2 regions of the Xanthomonas sp. NCPPB 3174 genome follow, and region 1 is predicted to be linked to the other one. Evidence: riboswitches for the same ligand, from Rfam matches in the RefSeq annotation. Region 1 holds a riboswitch; the other holds the start of a gene.
The links. A riboswitch is a leader RNA that binds a small molecule or an ion and turns the genes downstream of it on or off. The one in region 1 is predicted to bind cobalamin.
Positions count from the first base shown of each region.

Region 2: linked by a shared signal. The riboswitch ahead of btuB (TonB-dependent vitamin B12 receptor) and the one ahead of AC1PK7_RS20230 (ribonucleoside-diphosphate reductase subunit alpha) in region 1 are both predicted to bind cobalamin.

Region 1 covers NZ_CM161517.1:4,684,889-4,692,527, forward strand. The annotation lists gene AC1PK7_RS20225 (ribonucleotide-diphosphate reductase subunit beta) at 1-334, opposite strand, end outside; gene AC1PK7_RS20230 (ribonucleoside-diphosphate reductase subunit alpha) at 443-2,857, opposite strand; cobalamin riboswitch at 3,039-3,257, opposite strand; gene AC1PK7_RS20235 (hypothetical protein) at 3,446-3,973, opposite strand; gene ompR (osmolarity response regulator transcription factor OmpR) at 4,152-4,880, shown strand; gene AC1PK7_RS20245 (ATP-binding protein) at 4,877-6,145, shown strand; gene AC1PK7_RS20250 (alpha/beta hydrolase) at 6,221-7,144, shown strand; gene AC1PK7_RS20255 (SIR2 family NAD-dependent protein deacylase) at 7,179-7,639, opposite strand, start outside.
Region 2 covers NZ_CM161517.1:4,303,855-4,311,493, reverse strand. The annotation lists gene btuB (TonB-dependent vitamin B12 receptor) at 402-2,273, opposite strand; cobalamin riboswitch at 2,388-2,605, opposite strand; gene AC1PK7_RS18515 (TfoX/Sxy family protein) at 2,631-3,059, opposite strand; gene AC1PK7_RS18510 (GAF domain-containing protein) at 3,056-3,538, opposite strand; gene bioD (dethiobiotin synthase) at 3,659-4,348, shown strand; gene AC1PK7_RS18500 (phasin family protein) at 4,614-4,991, opposite strand; gene queD (6-carboxytetrahydropterin synthase QueD) at 5,270-5,629, opposite strand; gene AC1PK7_RS18490 (DEAD/DEAH box helicase) at 5,805-7,175, opposite strand; gene AC1PK7_RS18485 (fumarylacetoacetate hydrolase family protein) at 7,521-7,639, shown strand, end outside.

The DNA.
Region 1 (7,639 bases):
CGTTGGCGTGCGCGGCCGGGTCGGTGATGTATTCGGCGACGTTGTAGATGAAGCGCGTCTGCGGCGAATCCAGCGTGGCCAGCAGGCCGATGATCGAGTCGTAGGCGTTCTTCTCGCGCGCCGACAGCTCCCCGTACTGCTTGGCATCGCCCTTCATGTCCACTTCGTCGGGGATCCAGAAGTTGGTCGACAGCTCCTTGTACGCCCGGTAGAAGGACGGGTACGGGATGTCGTTCCAGTTGAGGATGCCGCTGGTGGTGCCGTTGATGATGCCGGTGGAGCGGTTGGGGTGCAGCGGTTCGAGGATCTTGATGCGGTCGAGCGCGATGGCCATGGATGTGCTTCGGTAGTCGGGTGAACGGCGCCGGCGGGCGGCGCGGGAATGCGGGACGCGCGCGGCAGGTCGAGCCTGCCGCGCGGCGTGGGCGTCAGACGCCGGCGATCAGCTCGAGCACCACTCGCACTCGCTGATGTCGATGTCGTTGGAACGCACGTAGTAGGTGGTCTTCAGGCCTTCCTTCCATGCGGTCATGTGCAGGTCCAGCAGGGTGCTGGCGCGGATGCCGCTGGGCACGTAGAAGTTGAAGCTGATCGACTGGTCGACGTGGCGCTGGCGGCGCGCGTTCTGGCGCACGCTGGCGAACTGGTCGACCTTGTAGGCGCCCTTCTCGTAGTACGGATAGGTGTCCACGGTCAGCCCCGGCGCCACCACCGGACGGCGGAAGTCCTTCTTCTCTTCGTAGTAGAACGCGCTGTAGATCGGGTCGATCGACGCGGTGGAGCCGGCGATCTGCGCGGTGCTCATGTTCGGTGCCACCGCCACCATCCAGGCGTTGCGCACGCCGTGCACGCTCACCTGCGCGGCCAGTTCCTGCCACTCGGCGCTGTCGTAGCCGCGCTTGGTGAAGTACTCGCCGTTCTGCCAGTCGCTGCCCTTGAACACCTTGTACGCGCCCTTCTCCTTGGCCAGCGCCAGGCTCGCCTGGATGGTCAGGTAGTTGATGCGCTCGTACAGCGAATCGCTGTACGCCTCGGCCTCCGGCGAATTCCAGTCGATGCCCTTCTGCGCCAGCAGGTGGTGCCAGCCGAAGGTGCCCAGGCCGATCGCGCGGTACTTCTGGTTGGTGATGGTGGCCTGCGGCACCGGCAGCTCGTTGAGGTCGATGACGTTGTCGAGCATGCGCACCTGGACGCGGATCAGCCGCTCCAGGATGTCCGGCGACAGCAGGTCCGGCTGCGCGGTGACCGCACGGCCCAGGTTCACCGAGGACAGGTTGCACACGACGAAGTCGCCGGCCTGCTTGGTGGTGACGATCTGGTCGCCGCTGATCATCTCCTGGATGACCCGCGTCGGGCTCATGTTCTGCAGGATCTCGGTGCACAGGTTGCTGGAATACACCATGCCCTGGTGCTTGTTCGGGTTCATGCGATTGACTTCGTCGCGATAGAACATGAACGGGTTGCCGGTCTCCAGCTGGCTGACCATGATCCGCTTGAACATGTCGATGGCCTTGACCACCTTGCGGCCGATGCGCTCGTCGGCCACCACTTCCTCGTAGCGGGCGCGGAAGCTGCCTTCGCCGCGCTTCTCGTCGAAGAAGTCCTGCAGGTACCAGCCCTTGACCTCCTTCACCTCGTGCGGGTCGAACAGGTACCACTCGCCGCGGCGCTCCACCGCTTCCATGAAGATGTCCGGCACGCACACCGCGGTGAACACGTCGTGCGCGCGCAGGCGCTGGTCGCCGTTGTTCAGGCGCAGGTCCAGGAACGCCTCGATGTCGCGGTGCCAGATGTCCAGGTACACGGCGATGGCGCCCTTGCGCTGGCCGAGCTGGTCCACCGACACGGCGGTGTTGTTGAGCTGCTTGATCCACGGCACCACGCCGCCGCTGGAGTTCTTCACGCCGCGGATCGCCGAGCCGGACGAACGCACATAGCCCAGGTAGGCGCCGACGCCGCCGCCGTGCTTGGACACGCGCGCCACGTCGGTGTTGGAGTCGTAGATGCCCTGCAGGCTGTCGTCGACGGTGTCGATGAAGCAGCTCGACAGCTGCCCGCCGATCTTGCCGGCGTTGGCCAGGGTCGGCGTGGCCACGGTCATGTACAGGTTGGACAGCGCCCAGTAGGCCTCGCCGACCAACTGCATGCGGCGCTCGCGCGGCTTCTCGTCCTGCATCAGGTACAGGGCGATGGTCAGCCAGCGCTCCTGCGGCAGTTCGTAGACCTTGCGCGAGTTGTCGGTGGCCAGGTAACGCGTGGCCAGCAGGTACAGGCCGTTGTAGGCGAACAGCTTGTCGCGCTCCGGATCGATCATGCGGCCGGCTTCGGCCAGTTCGTCCTTGGAGTAGTTCTTGAGGATGTCGATCGAGTACACGCCGCGGTCGGCCAGGCTTTCCTGCAGGCCGACGTAGGAGCCGTACTTCTCGCCGGCATCGTAGAAACGGTTCTTGCTGGCGCGCTTGTACAGGCGGTCCAGGTACAGGCGCGCGGCGAAGTACTCCCACTCCGGCGTGGCGATGTCCACACGCGACTCGGCCTCGCGGATCAGGTAGTCGACCATGTCGTCGGCCGACAGGCTTTCCTTCTTCTCGATGAAGGCGAAGGCCTTGCGCTCGTAGTCGCTCACGTCCAGCTGCGGGAACTCGGCGTGGATCCGGTCCAGGGTGCGCTGCAGGCGCGAGCGGTCGAAGGCCATGCGGCGGTTGCCGCCGTCCTTGACGATCCAGGTCACGGCGCGCTGGTCGTTGCTCGGCTCGCTGCTGGCCGTCGGCTCCGGCTGGGCAGTGGCGGCAGCGGTCGTGGGGTCGACGGCGGCGTCGACGGACGCGGTGGCCGGCAGGCTGTGGGTCTGGCTCATGAAGGTCTCCAAGCGTGGTGCACGCGGCCGCCCGACCCTCGCAGGCAGCGGTCCGACCGGGTTCGCAGGTGGGCGGGCGGTGTCGCGAAGACTGCAAACGGCGCAGGCACCGGGCCTGCGGGCGGTCATCGCTGCACCGACCCTCTCCCCCCGGAGAGCGCGCGGTCGGCGCCGCGCGGTGTGCTTCGCGCGGCTGTCGGCAGGTCTTCGGGCTGATGGGCAACGGCCGTGGCCGGTTCCTAGCCCGTCGCTTCCCAAGGCGGGCGCCTCAGTGCGGATGACGGGTTCGTTCCCAATTACCGCTGCGGGGCAGCGCCGGAGTTGGCGTTGGCACGCCGCACCGGCTTCCCTTTTGATCCCGCGGCTTGTGGCCGCCGGAACCGACCACCCCAAGATAGTGGGGTCGGTCGGCGACGTCAACGCTAAATATGGGTGGAATTACGAAAACCTAAGCCTGGCAACGGTTTGCCGCCGGCAGTCGATTGCGGTCCCGCCGCGACGGCCGTTCACGGCCGTGACGGGGCCGTGAAGCCGGCCGCGGCCAGGGGCGTTGGCGCTCCCGGACGGCCCCCGACACCGCCGCCTCGCCTAGGGCCGGCACGGCACCACCGCGCCGCTGGCGTCGGTGCAGGTGCCGGTGTGGACGACGCTGCCGTCCTGCACGCTGGTGCTGCCCTGGTAGCTGCCCTGTGTGCCCGCGACGCTGCTCTGGCGGCTGCCGCTGAGGGTGCCGTCGGCGGCGCGAGCCAGGCTGCCGCTGCTGCTGGCAGTGGCGCCGTCGGCGCCTTGCACGCTGGCGCTGCCCTGGCGGCTGGCGCTGCCGTCGGCGTTGCGGTCGGCACTGCCCTGGCGCGTGGCGCTGCCGCCGGCGGCCGTCGTGCGGGTGGCGGCGCTGCTGGCGCTGGCGTTGCCCTGGCCGTCGGCCTGCCATTGGCGGGCGCGCTGCACGCTGCCGTGGGCGCCGCTGGCGCTGGCCTGCACGGCCGCGTGGCGGGCGCCATCGGCGCCGCCGGCGGTGCGCGTGCGGGTGTGCTCGCGTGCCGGTGCACTGGGCGCGACCAGAACGCTGGCGGCCAGCGCCAGCAGCAAGGGAGTGATGCGACGGGACAGCGACATGGTGTTCTCCGGTGACGGCAGCGGCGTGCTGCCAGGCATCACCGTAGTCACGGCGCCGGCGCGCGGGGCGCCGGATCGGCCAGCGGATGTTGCCGCAGGCCACGGCGGAAACATCCGCTTACAGATACGCCGCCATCGCCGTTGCCGCCAGGCCGCGGCGCAGCCGATAGTGGCGTCCATGCACGATGCCGCGCCCGCTCCCCGCCTGCTGCTGGTCGACGACGACGACCGCCTGCGCGCCCTGCTGTGCCGCTACCTGGAAAGCCAGGGCTTCGCGGTCAAGGCGGTGGCCGACGGCGTGCAACTGCAGCAGGCGCTGGCGCGCGGCCACTACGACCTGGTGGTGCTGGACCTGATGCTGCCCGGCGAGAACGGCCTGGAGATCTGCCGACGCTTGCGCGGCCAGGGCGACCACACCCCGATCGTGATGCTGACCGCCAAGGGCGACGAGATCGACCGCATCGTCGGCCTGGAGATCGGCGCCGACGACTACCTGCCCAAGCCGGTCAACCCGCGCGAGCTGCTGGCGCGGATCCGCGCGGTGCTGCGCCGTACCCGCCCGGGCGGCGCCGGCGCGCCGCAGCCGGACGGCGGCGAGATCGGCTTCGGCCGCTTCCGCCTGCACCTGGGACGGCGCGAACTGCGGCGCGACGGCGAACCGCTGAAGCTCACCACCGCCGAGTTCGCGGTGCTGTCGGTGCTGCTGCGGCACCCGCAGCAGCCGCTGAGCCGCGACCGCCTGTCCAGCCTGGCGCACGGCCGCGAATACGAACCGCTGGGCCGCAGCATCGACGTGATCGTGGCGCGGCTGCGCAAGCTGCTGGAAGACGACGTGCGCACGCCGCGGCTGATCCAGACGGTGTGGGGCGTGGGCTATGTGTACGTACCGCCGGAGCCGCAGGCATGAGCGCGCCTGCCTTCCGCGCCAGCGGCTGGCCGCGCAGCCTGTTCGGGCAACTGGCGCTGGTGATCGCGCTGGTGCTGGCCGGCGCCGGCCTGCTGGCGCTGCTGCTCGGCCGCGAACTGGCGTTGCGCCCGGCAGCGCAGCAGCAACTGCGCGTGCTGCACGGCTTCGCCAATGTCGCCGAGGCGCTGCAGCGCTCGCCGGCCGCCGCGGCGCTGGCGCCGGCGTTGCGCGAGGCCGGGCTGCAACTGCGCAGCGCGCCGCCCACGGCCAATGCCGCCGGCCCGCTGGTCGACGCCGTGCAGCGCCGCGCGGCCGACCAGCTCGGCCCCGGGCGCGCGTTGCGGCGCGACGCCGACGGCACCCTGTGGCTGCAGTTGGCCACGCCCACGCCGCTGTGGATCGCGTTCTCCAGCCAGCCGCGCGGACACGGCCTGCGGCGATTTTCGGTGGCGATGCTGGCCGGCTGCGCGCTGCTGGTCTGGCTTGCCGCTGCGCTGGTCGCGCGGCGGCTGGTGCGGCCGCTGCGGCAACTGGCGCAGGCCGCGCCGCACCTGGTGCGCGGCGAAGACGCCGGACCGATCGCCACCGGCGGCCCGCGCGAAGTCGCCGCGCTGGCGCAGGCGCTCACCGCGGCCAGCGCCGACGTGCGCCAGGCCGCGGCCGAGCGTGCGCTGCTGCTGGCCGGCATCTCCCACGACCTGCGCACCCCGCTGACCCGGCTGCAGTACGCGCTGGCGCTGCTGCCGCAGGTGGAGCCGGAACTGCGCGAGGGCATGGAGCGCGACATCGGCGAGATCGACGCGATCCTGGCGCAGTTCATCGCCTACGCCCGCGACGGCCGCGACGAACCCGCCGTGGCCCTGGACCTGGCCGACCTCTGCCGGCAGGCGCTGGGCGCGGCGCAACCTGGCTGGGAGGCCGTCCTGCCCGCGCAAGCACCGCTGCACGGGCGGCCGCTGGCGCTGCAGCGCGCGCTCGGCAACCTCATCGGCAACGCCGAACGGCACGGCGCCGCGCCGTTCCAGCTGCGCCTGCACAGCGACGGCGGCGATGGCTGGCGCATCGAGGTGCGCGACCACGGCCCCGGCCTGGACCCGGCGCTGGCGGCGCGCGCGCTGCAGCCGTTCGTGCACGGCGGCCATGGCGGCAGCGGACTGGGCCTGGCGATCGTCGAGCGCATCGCCCGCCAGCATCGCGGCGCGTTGCTGCTGCAGCCCATCGCCCCACACGGCTTGTGCGCCACCCTGCACCTGCGCCCGGCCTGAACCGGCGCATGTCGGCGCCTACACCGGCCGGCCGCGCCACGCCCTCCCTCGCCGTCCTTCAAGGAGTGATCCGTCATGCGCCTGTCCCGCCCGTCGCCCACCCATTGCCTGCTCGCCCTGGCGCTGCTGTTGCCGGCGCTGACCATCACGCCTGCCCACGCCCAGGACGGGCGCCTGCGCGCACGCCTGCTGCAGCGTCTGCAGGGCGATCGCGCCGACACCGCGCGTGCGCCACTGCCCGCCGGCGCGCAAGTGCTGCGCGATGTCGCCTACGGCCCGGATCCGGCGCAGCGCATGGACGTGTACCTGCCGGCCGGCGCGCGCCAGGCGCCGCTGCTGGTGATGGTGCACGGCGGCGGCTGGGCCGATGGCGACAAGGACAACCCCGGCGTGGCCGCCAACAAGGTCGCGCACTGGCTGCCGCAGGGCCATGTGCTGGTGTCGCTGAACTACCGCCTGCTGCCGCAGGCGACGCCGCTGCAGCAGGCGCAGGACGTGGCGCGCGCGGTCGCGCGGATCCAGCAGCTGGCGCCGCAGTGGGGCGCCGATCCGGCGCGGCTGGTGCTGATGGGCCACTCGGCCGGCGCGCACCTGGTGAGCCTGCTCGACCTGTCGCCGGACCTGCTGGCGCAGGCCGGGGCGCGCCGACCGCTGGGCACGGTAGCGCTGGACAGTGCGGCGATGGACGTGGAGCAGGTGATGCAGCAACGGCATCTGCCGCTGTACGACCGCGCCTTCGGCAGCGTGCGCAGCGACTGGATCGCCGCCTCGCCGTACCACGTCATGGGCGCCAGCGCGCCGCCGCTGCTGGCGGTGTGCTCCAGCCGCCGTGCCGATGCCTGCGCGCAGGCAAGCCACCTGGCCGCCAAGGCCAACGCCCGCGGCATCCGCGTCGAGGTGCTGCCGCAGGATGCCAGCCACGCGGAGATCAACCGCGACCTGGGCCTGCCCTCGGCCTACACCGCGGCGGTGGACGCGTTCCTGCACACACTGCGCTGAGCGCCGCGCGCGGCTCCCGCGGCCGGCAACGCGCTCAGGCCACCATGCACTGCTGCAGCAGCAACGGCAGCGCCACCGCGGCGCTGTCGCGCCAGTGCAGATCCGCACGGGCCGACAAAGCACTGGGTTCGGGATTGATCTCGACCACGCAGGCGCCGCGCTCCTTGGCCTGCAGCGGCAGGCTGGCGGCCGGATAGACCAGGCCGGAACTGCCGATCACCAGCACCAGGTCGGCGGTGTCGGCCGCAGTCTGCGCGCGCGCCCACTCCGCCGCCGGCAACGCTTCGCCGAACCACACCACGCCCGGGCGCACCGTGCCGCCGCAGGCCGCGCACACCGGCGGCGCCAGGCGCTGGCTGGGGGTGTGCACGTCGATCGGCGGCAGCAAGCCGCGCCAGGGCTGGCCGCAGTCGCTGCAGCGCAGCGCCGACAGGCGGCCGTGCACGTGCGCGGCGACCTCGCTGCCGGCGCGCTGGTGCAGGTCGTCCACGTTCT
Region 2 (7,639 bases), 380 kb from region 1:
AGAAAGCCCGTCGCGGCTGAAGCCGCGCCTGCAGCGCATGACGCAGGACGCCCCTCTCCCCCCGGGAGAGGGGTTGGGGTGAGGGGCCGGGCGCGTAGCGCGCATCGCACTGTCAGGTGGTGCCGCGATGCATGAGCACGAGGGCGGCTGTTTGCGTTCGGCAGCCAGCGGCCCTTATCGCGAGCGACCAATTGCGCGATGCGTCGCGCATGCCTGCTTTGCGAATGCGCGCATCTACATGCGGTGTGGTCGCACATGCCGCCTTTCGTAGGAGCTGCTTCAGCCGCGACGGGCTTCCCGGAAAGCCCATCGCGGCTGAAGCCGCTCCTACAAAAAAGACGCGTGTTGTGGCCGCGCCGTTGCCCCGCGCCACGCCGGCTGGCGCAGCGCGGGGCGCCGGCTCAGCGCGCCGCTGGCGCGTAACGCAGGGTCAGCGCGTATTCGCGGCCCGGCTGGTTGTACCAGTTCACCGTCTGGTAGTCGCGATCGAACACGTTGCTGGCCTTGGCCTGCAGTGTCCAGTCCGGGGTGAAGGCGTATTCCGCGCGCAGGTCGACGGTGCCGTAGCCGGCCAGGCGCACGCGGTTGGCCGCGTCGTCGAAGCGGTGGCCGCTGCCGAACACGGTGACGCCGAGCTTGACCGGGCCGATGCCGCGGTCCACGTCCAGGCGCGCGGTGTTCTGCGCGCGGCGCGCCAGCCAGTTGTCGCGGTTGTCGCCGTCGCTGCGGTTGCGCGGATCGGTGTGGCTCAGCTGCGCCGACAGTTCCCAGCCGGCCAGCAGCGCATAGCCGGTCAGTTCGGCGCCGCGGATGCGTGCCTCGTCCACGTTGACCGGCAGGAAGCTGACCGCGTCGTAGGAGATCAGGTCCTTGACCCGGGTCTCGTAGGCGTTGAAGGTCCAGTTCCAGCTGTCGGCGTACTGCGCAATGCCGAGGTTGCCGCTCTTGGAGCGTTCCGGCTTCAACGCCGGATTGCCGGCGAACGGGTAGTACAGGTCGTTGAAGGTCGGCGCCTTGAAGCCGGTGCCGACGCTGGCGGTGAGCTTGAGGCCATGCGCCAGCGACAGGCCCCAGCCGAGGCTGCCGGTGGTGTGCTCGCCGAACTGTTCGTTGTCGTCGCTGCGCACGCTGGCCTGCACCTGCTGCGCGCCGAAGCGGCCCTGGTACTCGGCGAACACGCCGGTGTTGTCGCGGCTGTCGACGTCGAAGGCGGTGGTGCTGGTGACGTGCTCGCGCTGCCAGTCGCTGCCGACGCTGAGCAGGTGGCCTTCGGCCAGGGTGATGTCGCCCTGCAGCGCGGCGGTGTCGCGGCGGCTGTCGAAGGTGCTGACGAAGCTGCGCGTGCGCGCGCCCGGCGCACGGTAGTAGCTGTCGGCGTCGTCGACGTTGCGGCCCAGTTGCGCGGCCAGGTGCAGGCGATCGGAGGGCGTCCAGTCGAGCTTGCCGCTGAACACCTGCTGGGTGTTGTCGGCCTCGTTGCCGGCGAACAGCGGATCGCCGTCGTACTCGTTGCGGCTGTCGATGTTAAGCGCCTGGCCTTCGACGCGCAGCGTGTCGGTCAGCGCGTAGCCGCCGCGCGCGCTCAGCGAGACGTTGCGGTAGCCGTCGCGGTCGGGCTGGTCGACGAAGCAGCCGGCGAACAGCGTGGCCGAGCCGTTGCAGGCATTGATGCCGTCGGTCTTCTGGTAGCCGCCCTGCACGGCCAGCCAGCCGCGCTCGCCGCGGTTGCTGAAGCCGGCGCCGGCCTCGCGCAGGCCATGGTTGCCGCCGCCCAGGCTCAGGTTCTGCTGGAAGCCCTGGCCGCCGCGGCGGGTGAAGATCTGGATGACGCCGCCGATCGCGTCGGAGCCGTACAGGCTCGACCGCGGCCCGCGCACGATCTCGATGCGCTCGATCTGGCTCAGCGGCAGGTCCTGGAACGCGGCCAGGCCGGCGCTGGCCGAGCCGATGCGCACGCCGTCCACCAGCACCAGCACGTGGTCCGATTCGCTGCCGCGCAGGTTCAGCGTGGTCAGCTTGCCCAGGCCGCCCTGGTTGGAGACGCCGATGCCGGCGCGGCCCTGCAGCAACTGCGCCAGCGACGTGGCCTGGCTGCGCTCGATCTCGGCGCGGTCGATGACCTGCGCCGGCACCACGCTGTCCTCCACGGAAATCTGGGTGCGGGTGGCGGTGACCAGGACCTGGTCGAGGTCGGTGGCGGCATCGGCGGCGTGGGCCAGCGCGGGCAGGGACAGGGCGGACGCGATCGCGACCGAAAGCAGGCGGGACGACATGGGTGGCAACTCCGGCGCGCGGCTGCGCGCTGTGACGGCAAGGGAGCCGCGAACGGAAGGTGCAAGCGGACGGCGCCGGACACGGCGCGGCACGCCGCGACGCCCTCCGCATCGCAACCAGTGAACTGCAAGGCCGGTCTCCGGGCTGGCGATCAGGGAGGCGGACCTCCCGGCTGCGACGCCTTCCCATGCCCAGGGCACAGTGGCGCAGGTCGTCAGCGCGGATCGCTTACCGTTGCGGGGGCAGCGCCGGCCTTGTCGCAAGACGCACCGGCTTCCCGTTTCAACCCGCTGGCCGGAGCCGGCGGGTCACCTTGAAGCGGCGCGATTGTACGCGATCGCCGCTGCCCGCGCGGCTCAGTCGGCGTGGGCGCCGTGGCCGTCGTCGTCGCCGTGGCGGTCGCCCACCGGCGTGTCGTGCGTGTCCTGCGCGTAGGCGCCGTCGGCGTCATCGTCGCCGTGCGTGTCGTCGCGGTCGAAGTGGGTGGTCGCCACCGGCCCGGCGACCGGCAGGCCGCGCTGCGCCGGCAGCGCCGCCGTCGCGGTTTCCAGGTCGCCCAGCAACTGCGCGCGCCGCGCCTCGGACAGTTCCTGCCAGTGGCAGCCGCTGAGCGCGCCTTCCAGCGAGTACAGCAGGTTGAGGCTGGGCTTGAAGCCGGCGCGCTTGACCTTGACGAAGGCGCCGACCGCACCGGCCGCCTCCAGGTCCTGCTGCGTGCGCACGCCGACCTGGCGCAGCCACGCCGCGCTCTTGGGGCCGATGTTGCGCAGCTTGGTGGTGCTCATCGCAGGCTGTCGACGAAGACCTGGGCGATCGCTTCCAGGCCGCGCTGATCGTCGGCGTCGAACCGGGCCAGGTCGGGGCTGTCCAGGTCGAACACGCCGACCAGCGCGCCGTCGCGCAGCAGCGGCACCACCAGTTCCGAACGCGAGGCCGCATCGCAGGCGATGTGCCCGGGAAACGCCTCCACGTCGTCGATGCGCTGGGTCTGGCCGCTGCTGGCGGCCGCACCGCACACGCCCTTGTGCAGCGGAATGCGCACGCAGGCCGGCAGGCCCTGGAACGGCCCGACCACCAGTTCCTTGCCGTCGTAGAGGTAGAAACCCACCCAGTTCAGCCGCGGCAGCGCGTGGTACACCAGCGCCGCCAGATTGGCGGCATTGGCGATGCGGTCGGGCTCCCCGGCGACCAGGGCGCGGGCCTGGTCGAGCAACTGGGCGTACTGTTCCGGCTTGCTGCCGGTGAGCGAGGACGAGGCGAACATCGCGCGAGTCTAGCAGCGCGCTGCGTCCGCCGGCACCGCGGCGGCTGACGCGCGCGGCGGGCCCGGCTATCCTGCGCGCCGCCGCGCGTCCCGCCGGCCAACCGACAGGGTTTCGTTCGCATGGCTGTTCCCGCCTTCTACGTCACCGGCACCGATACCGGCATCGGCAAGACCATCGCCAGCACTGCGCTGCTGCATGCCCTGCGCGCGCGCGGCCAGCGCGCGGTGGGCATGAAGCCGGTGGCCAGCGGCTGCACGCGCGAGGCCGAGGGCTGGCGCAATGAGGACGCACTGGCCCTGCAGGAGGCCAGCACGCCACGCCCGCGCTATGACGATCTCAATCCGTACGCGCTGCCGCTGCCGCTGGCGCCGGAACTGGCCGCCGCCGATGCCGGCGTGCAGATGGAGCTGGCGCCGATCGCGGCCGCGTTCGACCGCCTGCGCGCGCAGGCCGACGTGGTGGTGGTGGAAGGCGTGGGTGGCTGGGCGGCGCCGCTGTCGGCGACGCTGGACCAGGCCGATCTGGCGCGGGCGCTGCGGCTGCCGGTGGTGCTGGTGGTCGGCCTGCGCCTGGGCTGCCTCAACCACGCCCGGCTCAGCGCCGCGGCGATCGCCGCCGACGGCCTGCAGTGCATTGGCTGGATCGGCAACGAGATCGACCCGGCGATGGAGCGCATCGACGACAACATGGCGATGCTGCGCGCGCGCCTGCCGATGCCGTGCTGGGGGCGGTTGCCGTACCGGCCGCAACCGCAGGCCGAGCAGTTGGCAGCGCAGTTGCAGCCGTGGGCGGGCATGTCGCCGGGCTGATCGACACCGGGCGGGTTGTGTTGGAGGGACTTCAGTCCCGACGGCCCCAACCAATGAAGCGCCAGTGCTGCAGCCCCAAAAGGAAATCAGGGATGCCGAAGCGCAAGGGATCAACCAATCCCGAATCCCCAATCCCAAATCCCACCCACAAAAAAAGGCCCGGTAGAGGGAGGGATCTACCGGGCCTGGGGGTTGCACGGGGGGAGGGACCCATGCAGACCGAGGGTGCGTCGGGCGGCGGACCGCAGCGACGTCGAATCGGGTGTTACTTCGCGGCGGGCTTGGCCTTGGGCGCGGCCTGTTCGGTCGCCGCCTCGAACTGGTGCTTGGCGAGCTGGCCGATGGCCTCGGAGGTCTTCAGGCCCAGGCCGAACACTTCCTGGTTGGCCGTGGCCAGCCGCTCGAAGTTGTCGCGGGCGATCTGCAGGCCCTTCGGCCACAGCGCCTGCACGGTGCCCAGGTCGCGCGCCTCGGTCAGTTCGCCGAGGAAGCCGGTGGTGGCCGACACGTTCTTCTCGAAGGTCTTCAACTGCACGCCGAACACGCTCTCGGCGCTCTCCAGCGCCAGGCGGTTGGCACGCGCCGCGGCAGCGGCGAACTGCTGGGTGTAGCTGCTGAACTGGTCGTTGAATTGAGCGGACATCATGCAACTCCGTTGGAATGCCGACTGCTGTTGCGGTGCAACATACGCCCATTCTGCTGCGATGCAACAAAATTTTCTGAAGTCGCTCAGGATTCGTTCAAACTGCTTTTCTGATCAATGGCTTGACGCAATTCTGCCGGCGCTTGCCGATCGCCTCCGCGCCTCCGGCGGACGCCAACTGCGCGCGACAAGGAACAGGCGGGCCGGCACGCAGGCCCTCGGTCGTCGCGCCGCCGCCCTTACGATTCCCGAATCCCCATTCCCATTCCCGGCCTTCTTCAACCCGGCCCGCGATACCGGCACCCAGACGTGCAGGTCTCGTGCACCACCACCTCGCTCAGCAGCGGCAGCGCCGGCTTGAGTCGCTCCCAGATCCACACCGCCAGGCGTTCGCTGGTCGGGTTGTCCAGCCCGTCGATGTCGTTGAGGTAGTGGTGGTCGAGTTGGTCGTAGAGCGGGCGGAACGCCGCCTTGATATCGCCGAAATCCATGACCCAGCCGCTCTCGGCGCCGGGTTCGCCGCTGACGTGCAGCTCGATGCGGAACGAATGCCCGTGCAGGCGCGCGCACTTGTGGCCGGGCGGCACGTTGGGCAGGCGGTGCGCGGCTTCGAGGGTGAAGACTTTGAAGATATCCATGGGCGGCATTGTACGGTCAGGGGTGGAGCGGCAAGGCGCGGTGCCGGGTGCAGGCAGCGACCATGGCGTTGTGCTGAGTTAGCAGGCGACAGGCGTGCGAGGCCGGGTGGGTGGACAAAAAAAGCCGCCCCGAAGGGCGGCCTGGGTGTGTGCTACGCGCGCGGCCGCGGATGGCTCAGCGCGGCGCGGCAGGACGGTTGCCGCCGTTGCCGTGGCGGCGACCCTGGCCCTGACGGCGCGCGCCGTCGGCGTGGTTGCCGCCGGGCTTCTTGCTGCCGGCGTGCGCATGCGCGTGCGCCGGTGCATCGCCGTGGCCGCGGCGAGCGTGGCTGCCGCGGCGCGGCGGACGCTGGCCGCCGGGCCGCTCGTCCGGCGGATTGTTGTTGCCCCAGCGGATCGGCGTGACCGGCTCGAAACCGGGCACGTCGCGGATGTCCATGTCGCGCTTGAGCAGGCGTGCGATCGCGCGCAGCAGCTTGGCCTCGTCCTGCGCCACCAGCGACACCGCCTCGCCCTGCGCGCCGTTGCGGCCGGTACGGCCGATACGGTGCACGTAGTCCTCGGCGACCATCGGCAGGTCGTAGTTGATGACCTTGGGCAACTGGTCGATGTCGATGCCGCGCGCGGCGATGTCGGTGGCCACCAGTACGGTGATGCGGCCGGCCTTGAAGTCGCCGAGCGCGCGCAGGCGCTGGCCCTGGCTCTTGTTGCCGTGGATCGCCGCGGCCTTGATCCCGGACTTGTCCAGGAACGTGGTCAGCTTGTCGGCGCCATGCTTGGTGCGGGCGAACACCAGGGTCTGCTTGCGCGAGTCGGCGGCCAGCAGGTGCAGCAGCAGTTCGCGCTTGCGCGCGCCGTCCACCGGATGCACGCGGTGGGCGATGGTGTCGGCCACGGTGTTGCTCGGGGTCGCCTGGATTTCCTGCGGGTCGCGCATGAACTCGCGGGCCAGCTGCTTGATGCCTTCCTCGAAGGTGGCCGAGAACAGCAGGGTCTGGCGGTTCTGCCGCGGCAGCTTGGCGAGGATGCGCTTGATCGACGGCAGGAAGCCCATGTCGAGCATGCGGTCGGCCTCGTCCAGCACCAGGATCTCGATGCCGGACAGGTCCACGCTGCGGCGCTCGAGGTGGTCGAGCAGGCGGCCCGGGCAGGCGATCAGCAGGTCCACGCCACGGCGCAGCGCGTCGAGCTGGTTGCCCATGCCCACGCCGCCGTAGATGGTGGCGCTGGGGATGCGCAGGTACTTGCTGTAGCCGCGCAGGCTGTCGTGGACCTGGGTGGCCAGTTCGCGGGTCGGGGTCAGCACCAGGGCGCGCGGCTTGCGCGGGCCGGCGCCCACGGTCTGCGGCGAGGTGCCCAGGTGCTGCAGCAGCGGCAGGCCGAACGCGGCGGTCTTGCCGGTGCCGGTCTGCGCACCGGCCATCAGGTCATGGCCTTCCAGGGCGACGGGAATGGCCTGCGCCTGGATCGGGGTGGGGGTTTCGTAGCCCTGCTCGGCCAGCGCGCGCAGCAGGAAGGGCGCAAGGCCCAGGGATTCGAACGACATGAGAATGCTCCGGATAACGCGCCGACGCCGGGACGGACCCGGCGCGCAGGCGCAAGTAGGTGAGGCTCGGAGCGTTCCCGTGAACCGCGCTGCGAGAGGGTGGATCAACCCGCAGCGCGAGGCTGGGGTTCGTCGGCACCACGAAAGGCGTCGGGCGGGGCGGGCGAGTCGGATCGTTGCGATCCTGGCCTCGCCGGCGGTCCCTGAGGGAAACGGACGGCCGCATGCAGACCGGGGCAGTGTACCTGAATTGGCGCGCTGCACAAAATGCGGGTCCGTTTCAGTTGAAACCAAGCCGCCGTCTGGCCGTACAATCGCCCGCTCAGCCCCCAGCACTGGACGGACATGAAGCTAGGTTCCCTGAAGGAAGGCGGTCGCGACGGCACCCTGATCGTCGTGTCCCGTGATCTGACCCGCGCAGTGCGCGCCACCGGCATCGCGCCGACCCTGCAGCGCGCGCTGGA